Regions from separate parts of the Streptomyces sp. NPDC051677 genome, predicted to be linked through region 1. Evidence: riboswitches for the same ligand, from Rfam matches in the RefSeq annotation. Region 1 holds a riboswitch; each other region holds the start of a gene.
What was found. Region 1 has a riboswitch for cyclic di-AMP ahead of ACIBAF_RS09365 (peptidoglycan DD-metalloendopeptidase family protein). Riboswitches for the same ligand answer to the same signal wherever they lie in the genome.

Region 1 (5,825 bases):
CCGCCCAGGTGAAGAGTTGTCCACAGGGTGGCCCGTGCGGAGTTGCCGGGCGGGCCGACCGCATTCGATGATGTTGGTGCTTGATCGCACCTGTTCGAATTAGTGGGGGTTTGATGCCCGAGATCGCCGACAACGGCCGTACCTGGCTCCTTTCGGGGCCCACGAGCAGCTACGCCCTCCACCTCACCGAGGCCGACGAGCTGGTCCACCTGCACTGGGGCCCGGGCATCGCGCTCGCGGACGCCGAGGCGCTCGCCGCGCTGCCGCCGTCGGAGCGCGGGGCGTCCTTCGAGTCCCCGCTCGACGGCCGCGAGGAGTACCCGGTCGAGGGCGGCCCCCGTTTCGTCCGGCCCGCCCTGTCCGTGCGCACCGACGAGCGGCGCGGCACCGAGTGGACCTTCGAGGCGTATGAGGCCGACGACGACGGGCTGCGGCTGCGCTTTGGGGACGGCGGGCTCGCCGTCACCCTGCACTACCGGATGCGCGGGGACGTCGTCGAACGCTGGACGACCCTGCGCAACGAGGGCGAGCAGCCGCTGGAGCTGCTGCGCGCCGACTCCGCTGCCTGGACCCTGCCCGAGCGCGAGGGCTGGCGGCTGTCGCAGCTGCACGGCCGCTGGGCCGCGGAGTCCCGGCTCACCGTCTCCCCCCTCGCCTACGGCGAGAAGGTCATCGGCAGCCGCCGCGGCCACACGGGACACCAGCACCTGCCCTGGGTGGCCCTGGACACCGACGCGACCGAGGAACGCGGCGAGGTCTACGGCTGCGCCCTCGGCTGGTCGGGCTCCTGGCGGATCGCCGTCGCCCAACTCCCCGACGCACGCGTGCAGATCACCGGCGGCGCCGGCTACGACGACTCGGGCCTGCTGCGCCTCGCGACGGGGGAGTCCTTCACCACGCCCGTCTTCGCCGGTCTGTGGAGCGACGCCGGGTTCGGCGGCGCGAGCCGCACCTGGCACGCCTACCAGCGGGCGCACGTGATCCCGGACGCCGGACAGGACCGGCCGGTGCTGTTCAACTCCTGGGAGGCCACCTACTTCGACATCTCCGAGGAGCAGCAGGCGACCCTCGCCCGGCGCGCCGCGGCGATCGGCGTCGAGCTGTTCGTCGTGGACGACGGCTGGTTCGGGGCGCGCACCGGCGACCACGCCGGACTCGGCGACTGGCGGCCCAACCCCGACCGCTTCCCGAACGGCCTGAAGCCGCTCGCCGACTACGTGCACGCCCTCGGCATGCAGTTCGGCATCTGGGTCGAGCCCGAGATGGTCAACCCCGACAGCGAGCTGTACCGGGCGCACCCCGACTGGGTGCAGTTCCAACCGGGACGAAAGCGGACGGAGTTCCGCAACCAGCTCGTGCTGAACCTCGCGCGCGAGGACGTCCAGGAGTACCTCTGGGAGCAGCTCGACGCGCTCCTGTCCAGCGCCCCCGTCGACTACGTGAAGTGGGACTTCAACCGCTGCTTCACCGACGCCGGCTGGCCGGACGATCCCTACCCGCAGCGCCTCTGGGTGGACCATGTGCGGGCCCTCTACGCCCTGCTGGACCGGCTGCGGGCCGCCCACCCGGGCGTCGCCTTCGAGTCCTGCTCGGGCGGCGGCGGACGCATCGACCTCGGGATCATGAGCCGCACCGACCAGGTGTGGACCTCCGACAACACCGACCCCCTGGACCGGCTCGACATCCAGCACGGCTTCAGTCAGATCCACCCCGCCAGGGTCATGGCCGCCTGGGTCACGGACAGCCCGAACGCCCAGCTCAACGGCCGGGTCAGCTCGCTGCGCTTCCGGTTCGTCAGCGCCATGGCCGGAGTGCTCGGCGTCGGCGGGGACCTCTCGGAGTGGAGCGAGGAGGAGCTCGCCGAGGCCCGGGAGTGGGTGGAGCTCTACAAGGAGATCCGGCCCCTCGTGCAGCACGGCGACCTCTACCGGCTGCGGCCCCCGGCCGGCGGCCTGAGCGCCGTCCAGTACGTGCGCGGCGACGAGGCGGTCGTCCTCGCCTGGCTCCAGGCGCAGCGGTTCGGCGAGCCCGTTCCGGCGCTGCGGCTGCGGGGACTCGACCCGACAGCATCGTACGAATGCCGTGAAACGGGCGAAGTGCACCGAGGGGCCGTGCTGCTGCACCACGGGCTGCGGATTGGGCTGCGAGGCGACCTCGATGCGACGGTTATCCGACTGCGTCGCATTTGAGGAGTCTGTCCGAATTGGAGCCTTAATTCCAACTCGCTGCGGAATAAGGGAACCTGGGGAAGTCTCACGTGAGCAGCGTCATATTCGTGACCGTACGTCGTGCGTCATGCTCACGTAATTCGCATGCCTTTCCAGGGGGTTCGGCGAAAAGCGGTCCTTTTGATTGACGGAGCGTGACTGGGAATTCGCACAGCGGATCAAGAGAATTGCGTTGTCCGTGCAACCTCTGCTTGTCCCTGTGCGTCTTGGTCGCTTACGTTCCACACCAATCCGGACGGACGCCTAATCCTGCCGCCGTCCGGTGTCCGCACACTCACCCGTACCCGGCAGGAGCGGGGGACCCACAGGCAGAACCGCCTGTTCCGGTCCCGGAACAGGCTTGGGGTAAAGCCGTGCCTCGGCGCGGCCGGACATCTCCAGTCCGCACCCGACAGCTCACCTCGCAGGCGCCGGAGAGGAATTCGTCATGCCCGCGAAGGGTAAGCACCGCCGTCCCAAGTCCCAGCGCTTCACCCGTTCCATCGCCGTCGCCGGAACCGGCGGCGTCGCGCTCGCCCTTCCGCTCATAGGCGCCACCGGCGCCCATGCGGCCCCCGTGCAGTCGGCTTCCCAGTCTGTTGCGCAGACGGTTGCGCAGTCCGTTTCCGAAAAGGCCGTGCAGTCCGTTCCGGTGGCGCAGAAGAAAACCGCTGCCACGAACACCCGGACGTACATCGTGCGGTCCGGCGACTACCTCTCGAAGATCGCCGACGAGCAGCACGTCAGCGGCGGCTGGCAGAAGCTGTACCAGGACAACCGGGCGGCCATCGGCAGCGACCCGTCGCTGATCCACCCCGGCCTGAAGCTCTCGATCGGCAAGAAGGCCACGACCGGCAGCACCAAGTCGTCGTCCGGTTCGTCGTCGTCCTCGTCTTCCTCCGCGAAGGCGACCACCCAGGCCGCCGAGAAGACCACCAGCACCTCCAGCGGTTACGTCCTCCCCGTGGCCGGCGCGACCATCGGAACCGGTTACCACGTGGCCGGCAGCATGTGGTCCAGCGGCTACCACACCGGCGTCGACTTCGTCGTCCCGACCGGCACCTCCCTCAAGGCCGTGGGCGCGGGCACCGTCGTCTCCGCGGGCTGGGGCGGCGCGTACGGCAACCAGGTCGTCATCAAGCTCGCCGACGGCTACTACGCCCAGTACGGTCACCTCTCGCAGCTCTCCGTCTCGGCCGGCCAGACCGTGACCGCGGGCCAGCAGATCGGCCTGTCCGGCGCGACCGGCAACGTGACCGGCCCGCACCTGCACTTCGAGATCCGCACCACGCCGGACTATGGCTCGGACGTGGACCCGGTCGCCTACCTCCGCTCGCACGGCGTCGCCGTCGGCTGACCCCGCCGACGACCGCACGCCACACGCCTGACCACGCCTGACACGCAGCCGAAGGCCGGACCCCGATCCCCGGGTCCGGCCTTCGGTGTTTCCGCATGCCGGCCCCGCCGACCGGACCTTGCGTGTTCGTGATCGTTTCATTGCGGCCGCGTGGCAGCCCTTTTCGTCCCCTCGACAGGCGGGGCACGGTGGGGCCACAGTGATCTCCGTCAGGGGGCAAGCGCTTTCTACCGTTCTTCGGAGGTCCCGTGCCCGGCGCCGACCGACGCACCGTCATCAACCGGTTCCTGAGTACCGCGGCGGCCGTGACGCTTCTGGTCGGCGCCGCACCGCCCGCCCTGGCCGCGGCCGGCGGCACGGACCTCGTCCGCCCCGACGACCGGCGGCTCGCCTACGAGGGGCACTGGGGCCGTACCGCCGAGGCCGCGATCACCGTCAACTCCGGTTCCCGGCTGCGGTTCCGGTTCGCGGGCGGCGCCGTCCACGCCCTGTTCGACGTCTCGTCGGTCACCGTGCCCGCGCAGGTGTACGTCTCGGTCGACGGGGGCCCGAAGACGCTGTACGCCGTCGACCGCGCCGACCTCGCGATCACGGCGACCGGGCGGGGTCCGCACACGGTCGAGCTGTCCCTGAAGGACGTCTACTCGCGGGCCGGGCGGTGGACGCCCCCGCTGGAGACCGGAGTCGTGCTGACCGGCATCAAAGGCCGGCTCCTCGCCCACCATGCGGTCAAGAAAGGTGAGTTGGCGTTCTACGGCGACTCCGTCACTCAGGGTGTGATGGCGCTCTGCGAGGTCAACACCTCCGACTGCGCCGACGGCACGGCCGCGTACCCGACCCTCGTCGCCGACGCCCTGCACGCCGCGCTCACCCAGGTCGGGTTCGGGCGGCAGGGTGTGATCCAGACCGGGAACGGGGGAGTGCCGACCGCCGGTGACGCCTACGGCTGGAACTTCGCGGGCTCCCCGGCGCGCCCGGACCGCAACGCCGACGTGATCGTCGTCAGCCAGGGAACCAACGACACCGCCTACGGCTCGACCGAGTTCCGTGCCGCCTACCGCTCCTACCTCGAGCGCCTGCGGTCGGCCGCCCCGCACGCCCGCATCCTCGCCCTGCGCCCCTTCGACGGGTCGCGCGCCGCCGACATCGCCGCGGTGGTCGACGAACTCGCCGACACTCGCACGGAGTTCGTCGACACGACCGGCTGGCTCTCGGCGGCGGACGGCGACTTCCACGGCGCCGTCCACCCGAGCGCCCAGGGTCACCGCAAGGCGGCCGACCGCCTCGTCGCCCTCATCGGACACCTCGCGAAGGAGCACCGATGAACGTCACCCGACGCCGAAGAGCCGGCGTCGTCTCCGGTCCCCGCACCTGGACCCGCCGGGCGCCAACAGGTGCCCAGGCCGTCCCTCACCACCCCGCCCACTGAAGGAGTCGCTTCCCGTGACGACCACGCGCAGAGCATTCGGAGCCCTCGCCGCCGGAGCCGCCCTGGCCGCCCTCGCCCCCGCCGGCGCCGCGAGCGCCACGCCCCGCCACCGCCGTCTGATCGCCCACGACGACTTCCGGCACGGTCTGCGCCAGTGGGCCGTGGAACTGGAGAAGGGCGGGACCGTCACCGCCTCCCGCGGCGCCCTGGAGGTCGACGTGCCCGCCGGGGCCACGATCTGGTTCAGGCGGCCGTTCGAAGGACCGTACGTCCTCGAATACGTCGCCACGCCCGTCTCCGCGGGCGGGGTCAACGACCGTGTGTCCGACCTGAACAACTTCTGGAACGCCGTCGACGTCCGCTCCCCGGACGACCTCTTCGCCACCCCGCGCGGCGGCGCCCTCGCCGAGTACGACTACCTCAAGGCGTACTACGTCGGTTACGGCGCCAACACCAACACCACCACCCGGCTGCGCCGCTACGTCGGCGAGGCCGGGGTGCGCCCACTGGTCTACGACTACACCGAGCCGCTGCTCGTCGCGAACGAGCCGAACCAGGTGCGCATCGTGTCCGACGGCTCGGCCGTGCGCTGGTGGAACAACGGGCGGCTCGTCTTCGACTACACCGACCCGGAGCCGTACACCGGCGGGCACTTCGCGTTCCGGACCACGTGGAGCCACTTCCGCATCAACGACTTCCGGGTGTGGTCCCTTATTCCCTGATTGGCCAACTCTTTAGGAGTGGCTTATCTCACCGTCCGTCAACCCCTTCCTACGGTCGCGTAAGTCACATTCGAAGGTGAATCATGAACTGCTGTGGCAGACGATTCGAA
Region 2 (5,825 bases), on a different contig from region 1:
CGTTCGGAAAAGTGATCATCAAGACCAGATAGCTGGCGAGCCTTGCGTGGTTTTTTGGGGAGGGGGACGCCGCCAGTGCGGGACCGCAGGAGGACGCGGGACCGGACGGGGAGTGCGGGACCGGAGGGGAATGCAAGCGAGGAGGAGGGGCGGGGCCCGAGGGCGCGGCGGGGCCGGACGGGAGGGCGGGCGGGCGAGGAGGAGGGGCCGGGCCCCGAGCGCGTGGCGGGGCCGGACGGGAAGGCGGGCGAGGAGGAGGGTGCGGGGCCCGAGGGGGTCAGCCGGCTCGGTGGACCACTGCGTCGCAGAGCTCCATCAGCGCCGCCTTCGCGTCGCACTCCCGCAGCGGCGCCAGCGCGGACCGCGCGTCCTTCGCGTACCGCACGGTGTCCCGGCGGGCCTGCTCCAGCGCCGGGTGCGCGCGGAGCGCCTCCAGGGCCTCGGCGAGCCGGGCGTCGTCGCTCAGGTCGGAGTCCAGCAGCTCGCACAGGGCGATGTCCTCGGGCAGCGACAGCCGCGCCGCCCGCTCCCGCAGCCGCAGCACGGGCAGCGTGGGAACGCCCTCGCGGAGATCCGTCCCGGGCGTCTTGCCCGACTCCCGCGAGTCGGACGCGATGTCCAGGACGTCGTCGGCCAGCTGGAAGGCGACGCCCAGCCGCTCGCCGTACTGCGTCAGCACGTCGACGACGGTCTCGTCGGCGCCCGACATCATCGCCCCGAACCGGCAGGCCACCGCCACCAGCGAGCCCGTCTTGCCGCCGAGCACGTCGAGGTAGTGCTCGACCGGGTCGCGTCCGTCGGTCGGACCGGCCGTCTCCAGGATCTGCCCGGTGACCAGCCGCTCGAACGCCTCCGCCTGCACCCGCACCGCCTCCGGTCCGAGGTCGGCCAGGATGTGGGAGGCGCGCGCGAAGAGGAAGTCACCCGTGAGGACGGCGACGGAGTTCCCCCAGCGGGCGTTCGCGCTGGGCACCCCGCGGCGCACGGCGGCCTCGTCCATCACGTCGTCGTGGTACAGCGTGGCCAGGTGGGTCAGCTCCACGACGACGGCCGACGGCACGATGCCCGGCGCGTACGGGTCCCCGAACTGCGACGCGAGCACCACGAGCAGCGGCCGGAACCGCTTCCCGCCCGCCCGCACGAGATGCTGGGCGGCCTCCGTGATGAACGGAACCTCACTCTTGGTGGCTTCGAGCAAGCCTTCCTCGACAGCCGCCAATCCGGCCTGGACATCGGCTTCCAGAGCCTGGTCCCGCACGCTCAGCCCGAACGGCCCGACGACGGTCACGAGGGGTCTCCTGTCTGCTGGTGTCTAGTGGCGGTTACGCGGTTTGTCGATAGGTCTCTGCCATCACTCAAGTCAGCGTATCCGGTCACGTTTCGATCACCGATAGCCCCCACGGTTACAGGCCAGGTGGTATCGGATCACGCCCGATATGTTCTTGATTAAAATATATGAGCAGATATTTATGGAGTTAGCCGGAAGTGATGACTTCCATCCGACGGCGCCATCACCGTCGCAGCTGCCACCTCCACCCCCTCCCCACCTTTACCGACTTGGCGTTAATGCCCGATTCGCCGCACTTGTGGACGCTGGTGACTTGACTCACTCCCCCCGCTGGACCCGCCTGGCCTCGCCATTCACCGATCCTCCACACCTCCAAGCAAGTTGAGGCTTTGCACCCACAAAGGATCAAGCACCCCATAGGTCACAGACCAAGGTCAATAGGGGTGATCTGTGAATCTGCCACTTGTTCCGGACATGTGCTCTCGCATACGTTCCCGGCCTGTCGGGCGGAACGCCGAATCCTGCCGCCGCCCGTACACCCACCGAGAACGCGCGGCAGGAGCGGGGGAACCAGGTAAGTCGCCGGTCCGGATGTCTCAGACATATCGGTACGGCTCGGGGTGAAGTCGCGCCCGTCAGGACGCGACCGGGCAGCTCCCGCCCGAACCCGACAGCTCACCTCGCAGGCGCCGGAGAGGAAATTCGTCATGCCCGCTGCCGCTCAGCCGCGCCGCACCCGTCGTAACCGTCTCGCCCGCACGCTCACCGTCGCCGCCACCGGCGCGGCCGTGCTCGCCCTCCCACTCCTCGGCGCGACCGGCGCCTCCGCGGCGACCCCGACCGTCGTCACCGCCACCAGCCTCGGGTACGCCAACAACCTCGACGGCTGGATCCGTGCCTCCCTGCAGGTCATGGCCCAGCACGGGATCCCGGGGACGTACAACGGCATCTACCGCAACGTCATCCGTGAGTCCTCCGGCAACCCCTACGCCATCAACCTCTGGGACTCCAACGCGGCCGCGGGCATCCCGTCCAAGGGCCTGCTCCAGGTCATCGACCCGACCTTCAACGCCTACCATGTCGCCGGCACCTCCTGGGACTCCTACGACCCGGTCGCCAACATCACCGCGGCCTGCAACTACGCGGCCGCCCGGTACGGCTCGATCGACAACGTGTTCGGCGCGTACTGACAGATCCCCATAGGGCCCTGGGGGTCTACAGGTCCTACAGGTCTGCGGGTCCTACGGGTCTTACGGGTCTTACGGGTCTTACGGGAACAGTCTTTCGAGGACGACGGCCACGCCGTCGTCCTCGTTCGACGTCGTCACCTCGTCGGCCATCGCCTTCAGTTCGGGGTGGGCGTTGGCCATCGCGACTCCGCGCGCGGCCCAGTCGAACATCGGGATGTCGTTGGGCATGTCCCCGAAGGCGACGGTGTCCTCGGGCCGCAGGCCCAGGTGTTCGGCGGCCAGGGCCAGGCCCGTCGCCTTGGTGATCCCGCAGGGCTGGAGCTCGACCGTGCCGGGCCCCGACATGGTGACCGTGGCGAGCGAGCCGACCGCCGCGCGGGCCGTCGCCGCCAACTCGTCGTCGGACAGGGTGGGGTGGCGCAGCAACACCTTGCTGATCGGCTCGCACCACAGGTCGTCGCGTCGGTCGACGCGCAAGGCGGGCAGGGTCGGGTGCGGCATCCGGTAGCCCGGCTCGATGAGCGTCAGCCCGTCCACGCCGTCCTGGTCGACGGCCGCGTACAGCTGCCCCACCTCCGCCTCGATCTTGCCGAGCGCGGTCTCGGCCAGCTCCCGGTCCAGGGTGACCGACCACAGCAGACGGTCCGCGCCGGCGTCGTACAACTGCGCGCCCTGTCCGCACACCGCGAGCCCCCTGCTGTGCAGCCGGTCGAGCAGGGGGCGCACGCGGGGCGCGGGGCGTCCGGTGACCACCAGGTGGCGTGCGCCGGCGGCGGCCACCCGCGCGAGCGCGTCGAGGGACCGGTCGGAGAACGTGTCGTCGCCGCGCAGCAGCGTTCCGTCCAGGTCGGTGGCGATCAGGGAGTACGCGGAGTACGGGGTGCGCTCGGCATATGCGGTGGGTGCGGCCATGATCAGAGAATACGGATGCCGTACCCCCCTGGTTCGACACGAGCCGAACGACGACCAGGTCCTGTCCGGTTCTGCCAACTCCCCTTTGCCTACTGGTGCAGAACTGGTTGAGGAGTGGCGCAAAGAAACGGCTTTCTGGCGCATCGCCGGGTAGCGGACGGTTAAAGGCCTCTGTACCGGTTGGCAACAAGATGGGACGCTACCTACCGCGACGCCCGGGTGGAGCGGTACCGTCCAGGTGTCCAGGGGGGACTTGATCGGGGGGTCAGGTTGAGCAGTGGGCGCATTCGTGTGCTGAGGCCGGAAGACCTCGGCGAGGGGGACAGGGAGCGGTGGCGCGCGCTGCGTGCCGCGTCAACGCTTCCGCGAAACCCCTTCATGGAACCGGAGTTCACCGACGCCGTGGGCCTCGTGCGGCCACGCGCGCGCGTGGCGGTCGTGTACGAGGGGCGTGAGCCGGTCGGCTTCCTGCCCTATGAGCGGGGCCGGTTCGGCCAGGGTCAGGCCCTCGCGTACGGCGTCTCGGACGCGCAGGGCGCGGTGCTGGCCCCGGGTCTCGGCCTGAACGCCGCAGAACTGATGCGGGCGTGCTCCCTGTCGAGCTTCGCCTTCGACAACCTGGAGGCGGAACAAGGGCTGTTCGTCCCGCACGCGGCCGAGGAGTACGCCGCTTATGTCATCGACGTAGAAAAGGGTTACGAGACCTACGAGTCCGTACTGCGGGCCCAGTCGCCGAAGTTCCTGAAGACGACGCTCGCCAAGGAGCGCAGGCTCGGTCGTCAGGTCGGGGAGCTGCGGTTCGTGTTCGACGAACGCGACCCGGCCGCGCTGCGCACGCTCATGGCGTGGAAGTCCGCGCAGTACCGCAGGACCGGCCGCCGGGACCGGTTCGCCCAGGAGTGGATCACCCGACTGGTGGACGTGCTCGCCGAGACGCGCGCACCGGAGTGCGCCGGCACGCTGTCCGTCCTCTACGCCGGTGATCGGCCGCTCGCCGCGCACTTCGGCCTGCGTTCGTCGACGGTCCTGGCCTGCTGGTTCCCGTCGTACGACCCGGAGTTCGCGAAGTACTCGCCGGGCCTGGTGCTGCATCTGCGGATGGCCGAGTCGGCCGCCGCCGAGGGCATCGGCCTGCTCGACCTGGGGCGGGGCGCGGCAGAGTACAAGGACTCGTTGAAGACCGGCGAGATCCCCGTGTTCGAGGGGGCGTGGACGCGTCCGGGGGTGGGCGCCGCGCTCTACTGGCTCAGCCGTGAACCGTCGCGCCGCGCACACCACTTCGTGCGCAACCGGCCGAGGCTCGCCGCGGCGGCCGCACGCACCCTGAAGAGCGCGGGCCGCCTGCGCCGAGCGTGACGATCACACGAGGAACGGTCGGAGGCGGTCGGGGACAGCCGGGGACGGTCGGGACTGGCCGAGACTGGCCAGGGGCCGGCGGAGGCGGTCGATGACTGGCCGGGGAAGGGTCGGAGCGGCCGGGGAGGGACGAAGCGGCCGGGGACTGGCCGGGGGAGAGACGGAGCGGCCGGGGACGGTCGGGACTGGCCAGGGACGGCTGGGGACGGTCGGGGATGGTCGGGAGCAGGCGGGGATTGTCAGGGGCGGTCATGAGACAAGGGGGGTTCATGTCCCGCGCGAGAGGTGTGCGGCAGGAGATCGTGCGGCTGGAGATCGAGAGGTTCCTCGACATCCGGCCGGTGCAGATCGCCGAGCTCGAACTGGACGAAGGAGGCGCGCTCAAACCCGGCCCGGGCAGCCCGCCCGTCACGCACGGCCCGGTGTTCGTGCTGGTCAGGCGGGGTGGGCGGCCGGTCGGGACGCTTCTGGGGCAGGTACCGGAGGGCGCCGATCCGAGGGCGGTCCTCGTGGACCTGGCCGTCCGCGAGCACATTGCGCCGGGTCCCGCCCGGCTGCCCGGCCCCAAGCCCGTCCCGTTCACCACCATCGTCATCGCCACCCACGAGCGCGCCGAACTGCTCGCCCACGCCCTCGACTCGCTCCTCGCCCAGGACCACCCGGACTTCGAGATCATCATCGTCGACAACGCGCCCGTGACGGACGCGACCCGGGACCTGGTGACGCACAAGTACGCCGAGCGCGTGCGGTACGTGACCGAGCCGACGCCCGGTCTCGCCGTCGCGCACAACAAGGGCGTCGAGGCCGCGCACGGCGAGGTGATCGCCTTCACGGACGACGACGTGGTGGCGGACCCGCGTTGGCTCACGGAACTCACCGCGCCGTTCACCGCCGATCCCCGCCTCGGCTGCGCCACCGGCCTGATCCTCCCGGCCCGGCTGCGCACGCCCGCCCAGGTCCTCCTGGAGAGCCACGGCGGCTTCGCCAAGGGCTTCACGGCCCGCACGTACGACCCGTACGACCCGCCCGCCGACGAGCCGCTGTTCCCCTTCACCGCGGGCCGCTTCGGCTCCGGCGCC
Region 3 (5,825 bases), on a different contig from region 1:
CTTCCACCCCGTCGCCGAACGCCTGCTGGACCGCTGCGACGCGGTGCTGCGCATCGGCGGGCCCTCGCAGGGCGCCGACCGCATGGTCGAGCGGGCCCGCGCCCGCGGCAAGCAGATCTACGCCGACCTCGCCGACGTCCCGACCCCCGCAGGGAGCCCCGCATGACCGCCGGCATCGACACCCCCGACCCCCGCGGCCGTACCGGACTCGACCGTCAGGGACGCGACCTCGCCGGCAACGACCGGGTCCGCATCCTCGACGTCGAGGTCCTCGCCTGCGACTGGTCCGTCCTGCGCCGCACCACCTTCGACTACCGGCACAGCGACGGCCACGTCAGCCGCGAGCGGCGTGAGACCTACGACCGGGGCGACGGCGCGACGATCCTGCTCTACGACCCCGACCGGCGCACGGTCCTGCTGACCCGTCAGTTCCGGCTGCCCGCATACGTCAACGGGCACCCCGACGGCATGCTGCTGGAGACCGCCGCCGGGCTCCTGGACGGCGACGATCCGCAGGAGGCGATCCGTCGGGAGGCCGCGGAGGAGACGGGGCGCGCGGTCCAGGACGTAGAGCACGTGTTCGACGCGTTCATGAGCCCCGGCTCGGTCACGGAGCGGCTCAGCTTCTTCGCCGCCCCCTACGACGCCTCCGCCCCCGGCGTCGACACGGCGGGCGTGGCGGCCGAGGGCGAGGACATCACCGTCGTCGAAGTCCCCTTCGGCGAGGCGCTCGACCTCGTCCGCACGGGTGCGATCGCGGACGCGAAGACCATCATGCTGCTCCAATGGGCAGCGCTGGACGGCCCGTTCGGGCCCGCTCGGGGTCGCTGACGCCCGGTCCGGGATCGGCTCTGGCTCAGCGGCTCAGCCGACGTTCAGCCCCGTGAGGTCCCCCAGCGGCAGGGTGTGCTGGGTCTGCAGGACCTTCGCCCGCAGGTAGCGGACGTTGTGCGGGGTCGTGAAGACGCCCGTCGGGACCCGGTCCTGGACGTCGATGCCCAGTTCCCGCAGCTGGTCGGCCTTGTCGGGGTTGTTGGACAGGAGGTCCAGGCCCGTGATGCCGAGGGCGCGCAGCATCTGGGCGGCGGCCGTGTAGTCGCGGCCGTCCTCGGGCAGGCCGAGCGCGGCGTTCGCCTCGTAGGTGTCCAGGCCCTGGTCCTGGAGGGCGTACGCGTCGAGCTTGTTGTAGAGGCCGATGCCGCGGCCCTCCTGGCGCAGGTAGAGCAGGACGCCGCCCGTCGCGGCTATGCGCTCGACCGCCTCGCGCAGCTGCGGCCCGCAGTCGCACCGCGCGGAGCCGAAGACGTCGCCGGTCAGGCACTCGGAGTGCAGCCGGACCAGCGGGGTGGCGCCGGGCGCCGGCTCGCCGAGGACGACGGCGACGTGCTCCTGGCCGTCGGCGAGGCCGTGGAAGGTGACCAGTTCGGCGTCGACGGAGTAGCCGTCGTGGAAGCGAAGCGGTACCCGGACGCGGGCGCGCTGGGTGGCGGCGGGGGTGTCGGGCATGCGGGTCTCCCGGGTCCGGTGGTGAACGGTGGCACACGGTCAGTGTCTGCTTCAGATTTGAAGCAGTTCCGACGAATCGAGACCCTACCCTATGCTTTAAATTTGAAGCAACCGAATTGTGATGCGGCTCATGAGCCCCCGGACGCCTCGGAGGCTCAGGGTGCCTGGGGGCTCCCGGATGCCTGGAAACTCCCGGGCGCCTGCGGGCTCCCGGGCGCCTCAGAGTCCTCGGACGCCTCGTGGCCCCCGGACGCGTCGGAGCCCTCGAAGACCCCGGTGCTCCCGGAGCACGGCGACGACCGTCGGCGCCACGGAAGGTCCTCGGGCGCGGCCTCGTTGCTGTCGTCGCCCTGGAACCCCCGTACGACCTGCGTGAAGATCTCCTCCAGCTGCCCCACCTGTTCAGGGGTGAGGCGGGCGAAGACGGAGGCGCGGACGGTGTCGACATGCCCGGGCGCCGTCTTCTCCAGGACCGCCATGCCCTGGTCCGTCAGGACCGCGACACTCCCGCGCTTGTCCCAGCTGCAGTCCTCGCGCCGCAGCAGCCCGTCCTTCTCCAGGCGGGTCACCGCATACGTCAGCCTGCTGCGGGTGATCTTCAGCTGCTCCGCGAGCTCGGTCATCCGCAGGCGCCGCTCCGGTGTCTCGGAGAGGTTGGCGAGGATGGAGTAGTACAGGTGAGGCATGCCGGCCTCCTGCTGGAGCTGCCGGTCGATCGCGTCCTCGACGAGGAGGTAACCGGCGACGTATGCGCGCCAGGCGCGTTGCTCCTCGGGGGTGAGCCAGCGAGTCGTCATGCGACCAGTGTAGGTTTGTTTCAAAGTTGAACCAAGGGCCCACGTCAACCCACGTCAACAACCCACCTCCGCCCACGCCACCGGGGAGCGCGTCGATGCCGTACCCGTACGTCCTGCTGTCCGCCGCCGTCTCCCTCGACGGCTACCTGGACGACACTGCCCCCGAGCGCCTGCTCCTCTCCAGCCCCGCCGACTTCGACCGCGTCGACGAGGTACGGGCCTCCGTCGACGCCATCCTCATCGGCGCCGGCACCATCCGCGCGGACAACCCCCGGCTCCTCGTGAACTCCCCGGAGCGGCGCGCCGCCCGCGTCGCCGAGGGGCGGCCGCCGTACCCCCTCAAGGTCACGGTCAGCGGCTCCGGCGAGCTCGATCCCGCGGCGAACTTCTGGCACACGGGCGGCGAGAAGGTCGTCTGCACGACGGACAAGGGCGCCGAGCGGGCCCGCGCACTCGGCATCGCCGCGGACGTCGTCCCGCTCGGCCCCGAACTGGACTGGCGCCGCCTCCTCGAACATATGCACGATGTGCGTGGCGTGCGGCGTCTCATGGTCGAGGGCGGCGGCACCGTCCACACCCAGCTGCTCCAGCAGGGCCTCGCCGACGAACTCCAGCTCGTCGTCGCCCCGCTCTTCGTGGGCGACCCGGACGCGCCCCGCCTCTTCGGGCCGGGCGGCTACCAGGGCGGACGGCTGCGCCTGGTCGAGACGCGGCGCATCGAGGACGTCGTGCTGAACCGCTACCAGCCCACCGCCCCCGGCGCCGGACCGCTCGCCGCCGCGGCCGACCGCCACTGGCTGGCCCTCGCCTGCGAGCTCGCGGCCCAGTGCCCGCCGTCGCGGACCGCATTCAGCGTCGGCGCGGTGATCGTGGCCGCCGACGGCACGGAACTGGCCCGCGGTCACTCCCGCGAGGCCGGCGACCCGGTCGTGCACGCCGAGGAGGCGGCCCTCGCGAAGCTCGACCCCGCCGACCCCCGGCTGCCCACGGCCACCGTGTACAGCAGCCTCGAACCCTGCGCCCGCCGCTCCTCCCGTCCCTCCCCCTGCGCCCGCCTCATCCTCGACGCGGGCGTGCGCCGGGTGGTCACCGCCTGGCGCGAGCCCGACACCTTCGTGACGGAGGCGGACGGAACCGGGCTCCTGACGGCCGCGGGCGTCGACGTCCTCGTCCTTGCGGAGTTCGAGGCGCGGGCGAAGGCCCCGAACCGGCACCTGGAATGAGGCGGTGAGGGCGGGGCGTCAGGGGCGGCGGTAAACCGTGGTGTTTCGCGCCCCGGAAGTAGCGTAGACTGGAGTCACAACGACGCGGGGTGGAGCAGCTCGGTAGCTCGCTGGGCTCATAACCCAGAGGTCGCAGGTTCAAATCCTGTCCCCGCTACTGAAGGCCGAGGGCCGGAATCCGAAAGGGTTCCGGCCCTCGGTGCGTATCCGGGACTCCTCGGCGCCCATCCCGGGCATGTGGCTGGTTGGTTACTGTGCGTGCGCTGTGTTTCTGGACGTCCCTTCCGTCAACTCGCCCGTTTTTCACCGGTCATGGGTCGAAAGTCCCAGGCCGAAAATGTTGTTGATCAAGCAGAAGAGCTTGGAAACCGGCCCCCAGGTCTATTAACGTTCGATAACGCAGCGCGGTCGTCCCAGCCGTCACAAGAGTCGGCTCCGTGCGCACTGCCGAATCCCGCAAGGGAACCGGGGAACCACCACCTTGGGGTGAATCGCACGGAAGCCACCGTGAACTCGCGGAGTCCACGGCCGGTATACGCGCGTAGGAGACCTTCCCGCTCCGAACCCGTCAGCTAACCCGGTAGGCGACGGAAGGAAAGGAGTACGCCCGCGTGGCGTCCAACCGGCCTGCCCCAGAAGCCCCGTTCGTGCCCGCCCAGCGGTCCACCGAGACCTTCGGCTACGGCGACTACCGCACCGACGAGGGCCCCTGGGAGGAGTGGAACCCCACCGCGGAGTCCATTCGCCCGGTACGCGGCAAGCACCGTGTCGCCAAGCAGCGCGGCGGCGGGTTCGCCCGCAGCTCCACCGTCCTCGGCGTCGGCGTCATAGCCGCCGTCAGCGCGGGAGGCATGGCCAGCGCCAACACCGGCAAGGCCCCCGTCTCCATCTCCCTGCCGGACCTGCCGAACGTCGGCTCGCTCATCTCCGACGACGAGCCCGCCCAGGACGCCGCGCCGGCCCTGTCGAGCTTCGGCTCCGAGACGACCGCCGACGACAGCAGCCAGAGCGCCTCCGACGCCGGTGAGGCCCTGCGCAGCCGGATCATGGCGCAGGCCGAGTCGCAGCAGACCCAGATCGAGACCAAGGCCCAGGCCGCCGCCGAGGCCGCCGCAGCCAAGGCCGCGAGCGACGCCGTCGCCAAGGCCGAGCAGGACGCGAAGGCCAAGGCAGCCGCCGTCAAGGCGAAGGCCGCCGCGGAGGCCGCGGAGAAGGCCGAGGCCGCGCGCCTGGCCGAGCTCGCCAAGCAGTACACGCTGCCGACCTCCTCGTACACGATCACCTCGACCTTCGGTCAGGCCGGCTCCATGTGGTCCTCCGGCTACCACACGGGCCTGGACTTCGCCGCTCCCACCGGCACGCTCATCAAGGCCGTCCACAGCGGCACCATCACGGAGGCGGGCTGGGCCGGTTCCTACGGCTACCGCACCATCCTGACGCTGGACGACGGCACCGAGCTCTGGTTCTGCCACCAGTCCTCCATCAGCGTCAGTGTCGGCCAGAAGGTCGGCACCGGTGACGTGATCGGCCGCGTCGGCGCGACGGGCAACGTGACCGGGCCCCACCTCCACCTCGAGGTCCACCCCAACGGCAACTCCGACGGCGTCGACCCGATGGCCTGGCTGCGCGACAAGGGCCTCAACCCCTGAGCAGTCCCTCCGGGGAGCACCTGTCATACCCGTAGGACCGGAACACCCCTCAGGGCGGCCACTCAGGGCGGCCCCCTCAGGGGTGTTCACACGTTCTTTGCGTTGCCCATGGAATGGGTGTGCCGCCCGAGCCCGTTGATATGAAGCATGACTTCTCTTCGCAAGCTCGGCTCCTCCGACCTCGAGGTCTTCCCGCTCTCCCTCGGCGGCAACGTCTTCGGCTGGACCGCCGACGAGACGACCTCCTTCGCCGTCCTCGACGCCTACGCGGCCGCCGGCGGCAACTTCCTCGACACCGCCGACGCCTACTCGGCGTGGGTCGAGGGCAACTCCGGCGGTGAGTCCGAGACCATCATCGGCAACTGGGTGAAGAAGCGCGGCAACCGCGACGACATCGTCATCGCCACCAAGGTCAGCCAGCACCCAGACTTCCCCGGCCTGACCGCGGCCAACATCAAGGCCGCCGCCGACGCCTCCCTGCGCCGCCTCGGCACCGACCACATCGACCTCTACTACACGCACTTCGACAAGACCGAGGTGCCCGTCGCGGAGATCGTCGGCGCGCTCGACGAACTGGTGAAGGCCGGCAAGGTCCGCCACATCGCCGCCTCCAACATCTCCCCCGAACGCCTCCAGGAGTCCCTGGAGTT
Region 4 (5,825 bases), on a different contig from region 1:
AAGCCCGAGCCGCGCGACGGCTCGCTGCCCGACGTCATCGGCGAGCAGCTGCGCGAAATCGTCGAGGAGGAGGTGCCGGCCCGCGCCCTGATGGCCGCCTACCGCCTGCCCGAGGACGGCACGCGCGCGTGCGACGCCGTCGACCTGGCGCTCACCGTCCTCGGCGGCGGCGAGTCCTCCCGCCTCTACAACCGGCTCGTGCGCCGCGACCGTACGGCCGTGGCGGCCGGCTTCGGCCTGCTGCGGCTCGCCGGCGCGCCCTCCCTGGGCTGGCTGGACGTGAAGACGTCCGGTGACGTCGAGGTGCCCGTCATCGAGACCGCCATCGACGAGGAGCTCGCCCGGTTCGCCGAGGAGGGCCCCACGGCCGAGGAAATGGAGCGCGCCCAGGCCCAGTTGGAGCGCGAGTGGCTCGACCGGCTCGGCACCGTCGCCGGCCGTGCCGACGAACTGTGCCGCTACGCCGTCCTGTTCGGCGACCCGCAGCTCGCCCTGACCGCCGTCCAGCGCGTGCTGGACGTGACGTCCGAGGAGGTGCAGGAGGTCGCCAAGGCCCGCCTGCGCCCCGACAACCGCGCGGTGCTCGTCTACGAGCCGACCGCTGCCGAAGCCCCCGCCGACCAGGACGAGAACGAGGAGGCGGCCCAGTGACCGAGCTCGCCACGATGGACTTCCACCCCCAGCCCGCGGCGGGCGAGGCCAAGCCCTGGGCGTTCCCCGCGCCGGAGCGCGCCGCGCTGGCCAACGGCCTGACCGTGCTGCACTGCCACCGGCCCGGCCAGCAGGTCGTCGCCGTCGAGATCCTCCTCGACGCGCCCCTGGACGCCGAACCGGCCGGCCTCGACGGCGTCGCCACGATCATGGCGCGAGCCTTCTCCGAGGGCACCGACAAGCACTCCGCCGAGGAGTTCGCCGCCGAACTGGAGCGCTGCGGCGCCACCCTGGACGCGCACGCCGACCACCCCGGCGTCCGCCTCAGCCTCGAAGTGCCGGCCTCGCGCCTGCCCAAGGGCCTCGGTCTGCTCGCCGACGCCCTCAGGGCGCCCGCGTTCGCCGACAGCGAGGTCGAGCGCCTCGTCCGCAACCGCCTGGACGAGATCCCGCACGAGCTCGCCAACCCCTCCCGGCGCGCCGCCAAGGAGCTCTCCAAGGAGCTGTTCCCGGCCACCGCGCGCATGTCGCGCCCGCGCCAGGGCACCGTGGAGACGGTCGAGAAGATCGACTCCGCCGCCGTGCGCGCGTTCTACGAGAGGCACGTGCGCCCCGCCACGGCCACCGCCGTCGTCGTCGGCGACCTCACCGGCACCGACCTGGACGCCCTCCTCGGCGACACCCTGGGCGCCTGGACGGGCTCCTCGGCCCAGCCGCGGCCCGTGCCGCCGGTCACCGCCGACGACACCGGCAGGGTCGTCATCGTGGACCGCCCCGGCGCCGTCCAGACGCAGCTGCTGATCGGCCGGATCGGCGCCGACCGGCACGACCGCGTGTGGCCCGCGCAGGTGCTCGGCACGTACTGCCTGGGCGGCACCCTCACCTCCCGCCTGGACCGCGTCCTGCGCGAGGAGAAGGGCTACACCTACGGCGTCCGCGCCTTCGGGCAGGTCCTGCGGTCCGCGCCGGACGGCTCGGGCGCCGCGATGCTCGCCATCAGCGGCTCCGTGGACACCCCGAACACCGGTCCCGCCCTGGAGGACCTCTGGAAGGTGCTGCGCACCCTCGCCGAGGGGGGCCTGACCGACGCCGAGCGCGACGTCGCCGTGCAGAACCTGGTCGGGGTGGCGCCGCTGAAGTTCGAGACCGCCGCTGCCGTCGCGGGCACGCTGGCCGACCAGGTCGAGCAGCACCTGCCCGACGACTACCAGGCGACGCTGTACCAGCAGCTCGCCGCGACCGGCACCGTGGAGGCCACCGCGGCGGCCGTGAACGCCTTCCCGGTGGACCGGCTGGTGACCGTCCTCGTCGGCGACGCGGCTCAGATCAAGGAGCCGGTGGAGGCCCTCGGCATCGGCGAGGTGAAGGTCGTGTCCGCCGAGTAGGCGGACCGGCAGGCGCGGTGCACGCGCCAACGGCACACGCGCGCAGGGGCCCTGGCCGACGGAAACGTCACCAGGGCCGCTGCGTGTCCGAATTGAGGCGGAGGTTGCCTGTCTGCCCTGTGGGATGCGCTACAAAAACCGGGATTCGTTTGAGGATTGAAACCCGTCCCGCTTAGCTTCATGCGGGCTGTTCGTCAGGCAGTGCGCCGCAGCCGCGGCACCGGACAGTCATCGCCGAGTCCCCGTACGGCGCGAGCCAGGGGAGCCGGGGACCCTCCCTCCTGTCGCCGCCTTCGCGGCTGGAGGGGCCCAGAAGTCCCTGGGGTGAATCGGACGCCCGCGCGAGCCGCGAGGGGGTCCGTAGGAGACCTTCCTGCTCCGAACCCGTCAGCTAACCCGGTAGGCGAGAGGGAAGGAAAGGACACCCCCCACTTCATGGCGTTCACCTGCGCCACCGGGAAGCACCGTCGGCCCAGCCGGATGCAGCGCACCACCGCGCGCGCGGCGGGCGTCGCGGCGCTCACCACCACCGGTGTCATGGCCACCGTCGCCTCCGCTCCGGCCTTCGCCGCCGAGCCCACGCCCGAGCAGACCGGGCTGATCCCCGTCGTCACCGCCGGCGAGGCCGCCGCCGAACAGATCGACGACCAGGTCGCCGTGCAGAAGCAGGCCGCCTACGAGCAGGCCGCGCGCCAGGCGGCCGCCAAGAAGGCCGTGGAGGAGCGCGAGGCACGCGTGCGTGCCGCCCGCGAGGCCGAGCGCAAGCGACTCAACGCCTTCGTGCCGCCGATCACGGGTTCCTACGTCTCCACCGGTTACCACGCCAGCAGTTCGCTGTGGTCCTCCGGCAGCCACACCGGCATCGACTTCCACGCCGCGACCGGCACCACGGTGCACGCGGTCGGCCTGGGCACCGTCGTCGAGGCCGGCTGGGGCGGGTCGTACGGCAACCAGGTGGTCATCAAGATGAACGACGGCACGTACACCCAGTACGGACACCTGTCGTCCATCAGCGTCTCGGTGGGCCAACAGGTCACTCCCGGCCAGCAGATCGGCCTGTCCGGCGCGACCGGCAACGTCACCGGTCCGCATCTGCACTTCGAGGCCCGCACCACGGCGGAGTACGGCTCGGACATCGACCCGGTCGCCTACCTCCGCCAGCACGGCGTGAACGTCTGACGACGCACGGCGACAGATCGTCCAGCCCCGGCCCTCCCGGCCGGGGCTTTCGCCGTTTCCGATGCCCTGCTGTCCAAAAAATATCCATGGATTCCGACCCGCCATCGGAAATTCCCGCTCATTGCAATAGAGTCACGGAACACACGTCAACCGTCGACGTTTCACGGGGATTAAGGCGGAGGTCCGTCATGCGTATTCCGGCGCACTCGGTGTGCACGGCCATTCGGGACGACATCGTCGCGGGTGTCTACGAGCGCGGCAGCCGCCTCACCGAGGAACTCCTCGCCCGCCGCTACGGCGTTTCCCGCGTCCCCGTCCGGGAGGCGCTGCGCACGCTGGAGGCCGAGGGCTTCGTCGTGACGCGGCGGCACGCGGGCGCGTGCGTCGCGGAGCCGACCGAGCAGGAGGCCGCGGACGTGCTGGAGATGCGCATGCTCCTGGAGCCGCTCGGCGCCGCCCGGGCCGCCCAGCGGCGCACGGAGGCCCACCTGAAGGTGCTGCGCGGCCTCGTCCGGCTGGGCCAGGAGCGGGCCAGGAGGGGCAACAGCGAGGATCTGCGCTCCCTGGGCGGCTGGTTCCACGAGACGCTCGCCCAGTCCTCCGGAAGCCACGCCCTGACCTCGATGCTCACCCAGCTTCGCCACAAGATCGCCTGGATGTACACGGTGGAGGCGCCGGTCAACCCCGTGGAGTCCTGGGCGGAGCACGGCGCGATCGTGGACGCCGTGGCGCGCGGCGACGGGGAGCGCGCACGGGCGATCACGGCGCTGCACACCGAGCGCACCACAGTGGCGCACCGACTGCGCTTTTCCGGCGGACCGGAGCGCGTCGACCGTGTGAGGACTTCGCAACCTCCCGTAAACATGACGAGCGTGCGGCATTAACACGAGAGCCGTATACAAAGAGGAGATAATTCGCGGGGGATTATTTCTGCTGCCCGTTGGCGGGAAATGCGAAGGGCTCGCCCGATAATTCGGACGAGCCCCGCAGCCCTCAATTCCCAGGGGTTGATCAGACGGTCTCGGGGAGTTCCTCGAGACCCTCGGCGACCAGCTTCGCGAGACGGTCGAGGGCGATGTCCGCGCCCTCGGCCTCGGAGGCGAGGACGATCTCCTCGCCGCCCTGGGCGCCCAGGCCGAGCACGGCCAGCATGGAGGCCGCGTTGACGGGGTTGCCGTCGGCCTTGGCGATCGTCACCGGGATACCTGCGGCCGTGGCGGCCCGGACGAAGATGGAAGCGGGGCGGGCGTGAAGGCCCTCGGCCCAGCCGACGTTGACGCGGCGCTCAGCCATGTGATGCTGCCCTTCAGGTTCAGGTTGTCTAGACCAGTGTTCCACACGTGAAGCGTGTGCGGGACGGGTCCTTCAGGACCCGTCCCGTGCGGTCGTCGGATCGCGGCCTCGATCCGGCATCCGTCCTGAACAGACTGCCTCGCGCCGTTGTCGGACGCGAGCCGTACTCTGGGCCCCATGCAGAGCGCGTCGGACCGGCACGAGTACCCCGCCCACTGGGAGGCCGACGTGGTGCTGCGCGACGGCGGCACCGCACGCATCCGCCCCATCACCGTCGATGACGCCGAGCGTCTGGTCAGCTTCTACGAGCAGGTCTCGGACGAGTCGAAGTACTACCGCTTCTTCGCGCCCTACCCGCGCCTGTCCGCGAAGGACGTCCACCGCTTCACGCACCACGACTTCGTGGACCGGGTGGGACTCGCGGCCACCGTCGGCGGCGAGTTCATCGCAACCGTACGCTATGACCGCATTGGCGCCGACGGGATGGCCGCCTCCGCGCCTGCCGACGAGGCCGAGGTCGCCTTCCTCGTGCAGGACGCCCACCAGGGCCGCGGTGTCGCCTCCGCCCTCCTCGAACACATCGCGGCCGTCGCGCGCGAGCGCGACATCCGCCGCTTCGCCGCCGAGGTGCTCCCCGCCAACACCAAGATGATCAAGGTGTTCACGGACGCCGGCTACACCCAGAAGCGCAGCTTCGAGGACGGCGTCGTCCGCCTGGAGTTCGACCTCGAACCCACCGAGCGCTCCCTCGCCGTGCAGCGCGCGCGGGAGCAACGCGCGGAGGCGCACTCCGTACGGCGCCTGCTGGCGCCCGGCTCGGTCGCGGTCGTCGGCGCCGGCCGTACGCCCGGCGGCGTCGGCCGAAGCGTCCTCGGCAACCTCCGGGAGGCTGGCTTCACCGGCCGCCTGTACGCCGTGAACAGGGCCTTCCCCGAGGACCTGAAGGAACTCGACGGCGTGCCCGCCCACCGCTCGGTGCGCGACATGGGGGAGCCCGTCGACCTCGCGGTCCTCGCCGTGCCGGCCGAGCACGTGCCCGAGGCCGTCGCCGAGTGCGGCGAGCACGGCGTGCAGGGACTCGTGGTCCTCTCCGCCGGGTACGCCGAGAGCGGCCCCGACGGGCGCGAGCGCCAGCGCGAACTCGTCCGCCACGCGCGCGCGTACGGCATGCGGATCATCGGCCCCAATGCCTTCGGCGTCATCAACACCTCCCCGCAGGTGCGGCTCAACGCATCCCTCGCCCCCCAGATGCCGAGGCCCGGCCGGATCGGCCTCTTCGCCCAGTCCGGCGCCATCGGCATCGCCCTGCTCTCCCGC

Region 2: another riboswitch for cyclic di-AMP. It lies ahead of ACIBAF_RS33505 (transglycosylase SLT domain-containing protein); the one in region 1 lies ahead of ACIBAF_RS09365 (peptidoglycan DD-metalloendopeptidase family protein).
Region 3: another riboswitch for cyclic di-AMP. It lies ahead of ACIBAF_RS40315 (M23 family metallopeptidase); the one in region 1 lies ahead of ACIBAF_RS09365 (peptidoglycan DD-metalloendopeptidase family protein).
Region 4: another riboswitch for cyclic di-AMP. It lies ahead of ACIBAF_RS26505 (M23 family metallopeptidase); the one in region 1 lies ahead of ACIBAF_RS09365 (peptidoglycan DD-metalloendopeptidase family protein).

What each region holds. Positions count from the first base shown of each region.
Region 1 covers NZ_JBITCT010000006.1:176,664-182,488, forward strand. The annotation lists gene ACIBAF_RS09360 (alpha-galactosidase) at 114-2,189, shown strand; cyclic di-AMP (ydaO/yuaA leader) riboswitch at 2,494-2,651, shown strand; gene ACIBAF_RS09365 (peptidoglycan DD-metalloendopeptidase family protein) at 2,656-3,564, shown strand; gene ACIBAF_RS09370 (GDSL-type esterase/lipase family protein) at 3,813-4,889, shown strand; gene ACIBAF_RS09375 (DUF6250 domain-containing protein) at 5,008-5,715, shown strand.
Region 2 covers NZ_JBITCT010000036.1:19,407-25,231, forward strand. The annotation lists gene ACIBAF_RS33495 (NAD(P)-dependent alcohol dehydrogenase) at 1-32, shown strand, start outside; gene ACIBAF_RS33500 (polyprenyl synthetase family protein) at 278-1,288, opposite strand; cyclic di-AMP (ydaO/yuaA leader) riboswitch at 1,791-1,992, shown strand; gene ACIBAF_RS33505 (transglycosylase SLT domain-containing protein) at 1,996-2,478, shown strand; gene ACIBAF_RS33510 (HAD family hydrolase) at 2,557-3,390, opposite strand; gene ACIBAF_RS33515 (GNAT family N-acetyltransferase) at 3,682-4,746, shown strand; gene ACIBAF_RS33520 (glycosyltransferase) at 5,016-5,825, shown strand, end outside.
Region 3 covers NZ_JBITCT010000052.1:8,934-14,758, reverse strand. The annotation lists gene ACIBAF_RS40345 (DUF4406 domain-containing protein) at 1-166, shown strand, start outside; gene ACIBAF_RS40340 (NUDIX domain-containing protein) at 163-831, shown strand; gene ribA (GTP cyclohydrolase II) at 865-1,506, opposite strand; partial or broken gene ACIBAF_RS40330 (MarR family winged helix-turn-helix transcriptional regulator) at 1,791-2,303, opposite strand; gene ACIBAF_RS40325 (dihydrofolate reductase family protein) at 2,399-3,526, shown strand; tRNA gene ACIBAF_RS40320 (tRNA-Met) at 3,610-3,683, shown strand; cyclic di-AMP (ydaO/yuaA leader) riboswitch at 3,962-4,130, shown strand; gene ACIBAF_RS40315 (M23 family metallopeptidase) at 4,138-5,175, shown strand; gene ACIBAF_RS40310 (aldo/keto reductase) at 5,323-5,825, shown strand, end outside.
Region 4 covers NZ_JBITCT010000024.1:19,446-25,270, reverse strand. The annotation lists gene ACIBAF_RS26515 (M16 family metallopeptidase) at 1-651, shown strand, start outside; gene ACIBAF_RS26510 (M16 family metallopeptidase) at 648-2,036, shown strand; cyclic di-AMP (ydaO/yuaA leader) riboswitch at 2,259-2,457, shown strand; gene ACIBAF_RS26505 (M23 family metallopeptidase) at 2,472-3,215, shown strand; gene ACIBAF_RS26500 (GntR family transcriptional regulator) at 3,404-4,099, shown strand; gene ACIBAF_RS26495 (HPr family phosphocarrier protein) at 4,227-4,508, opposite strand; gene ACIBAF_RS26490 (GNAT family N-acetyltransferase) at 4,686-5,825, shown strand, end outside.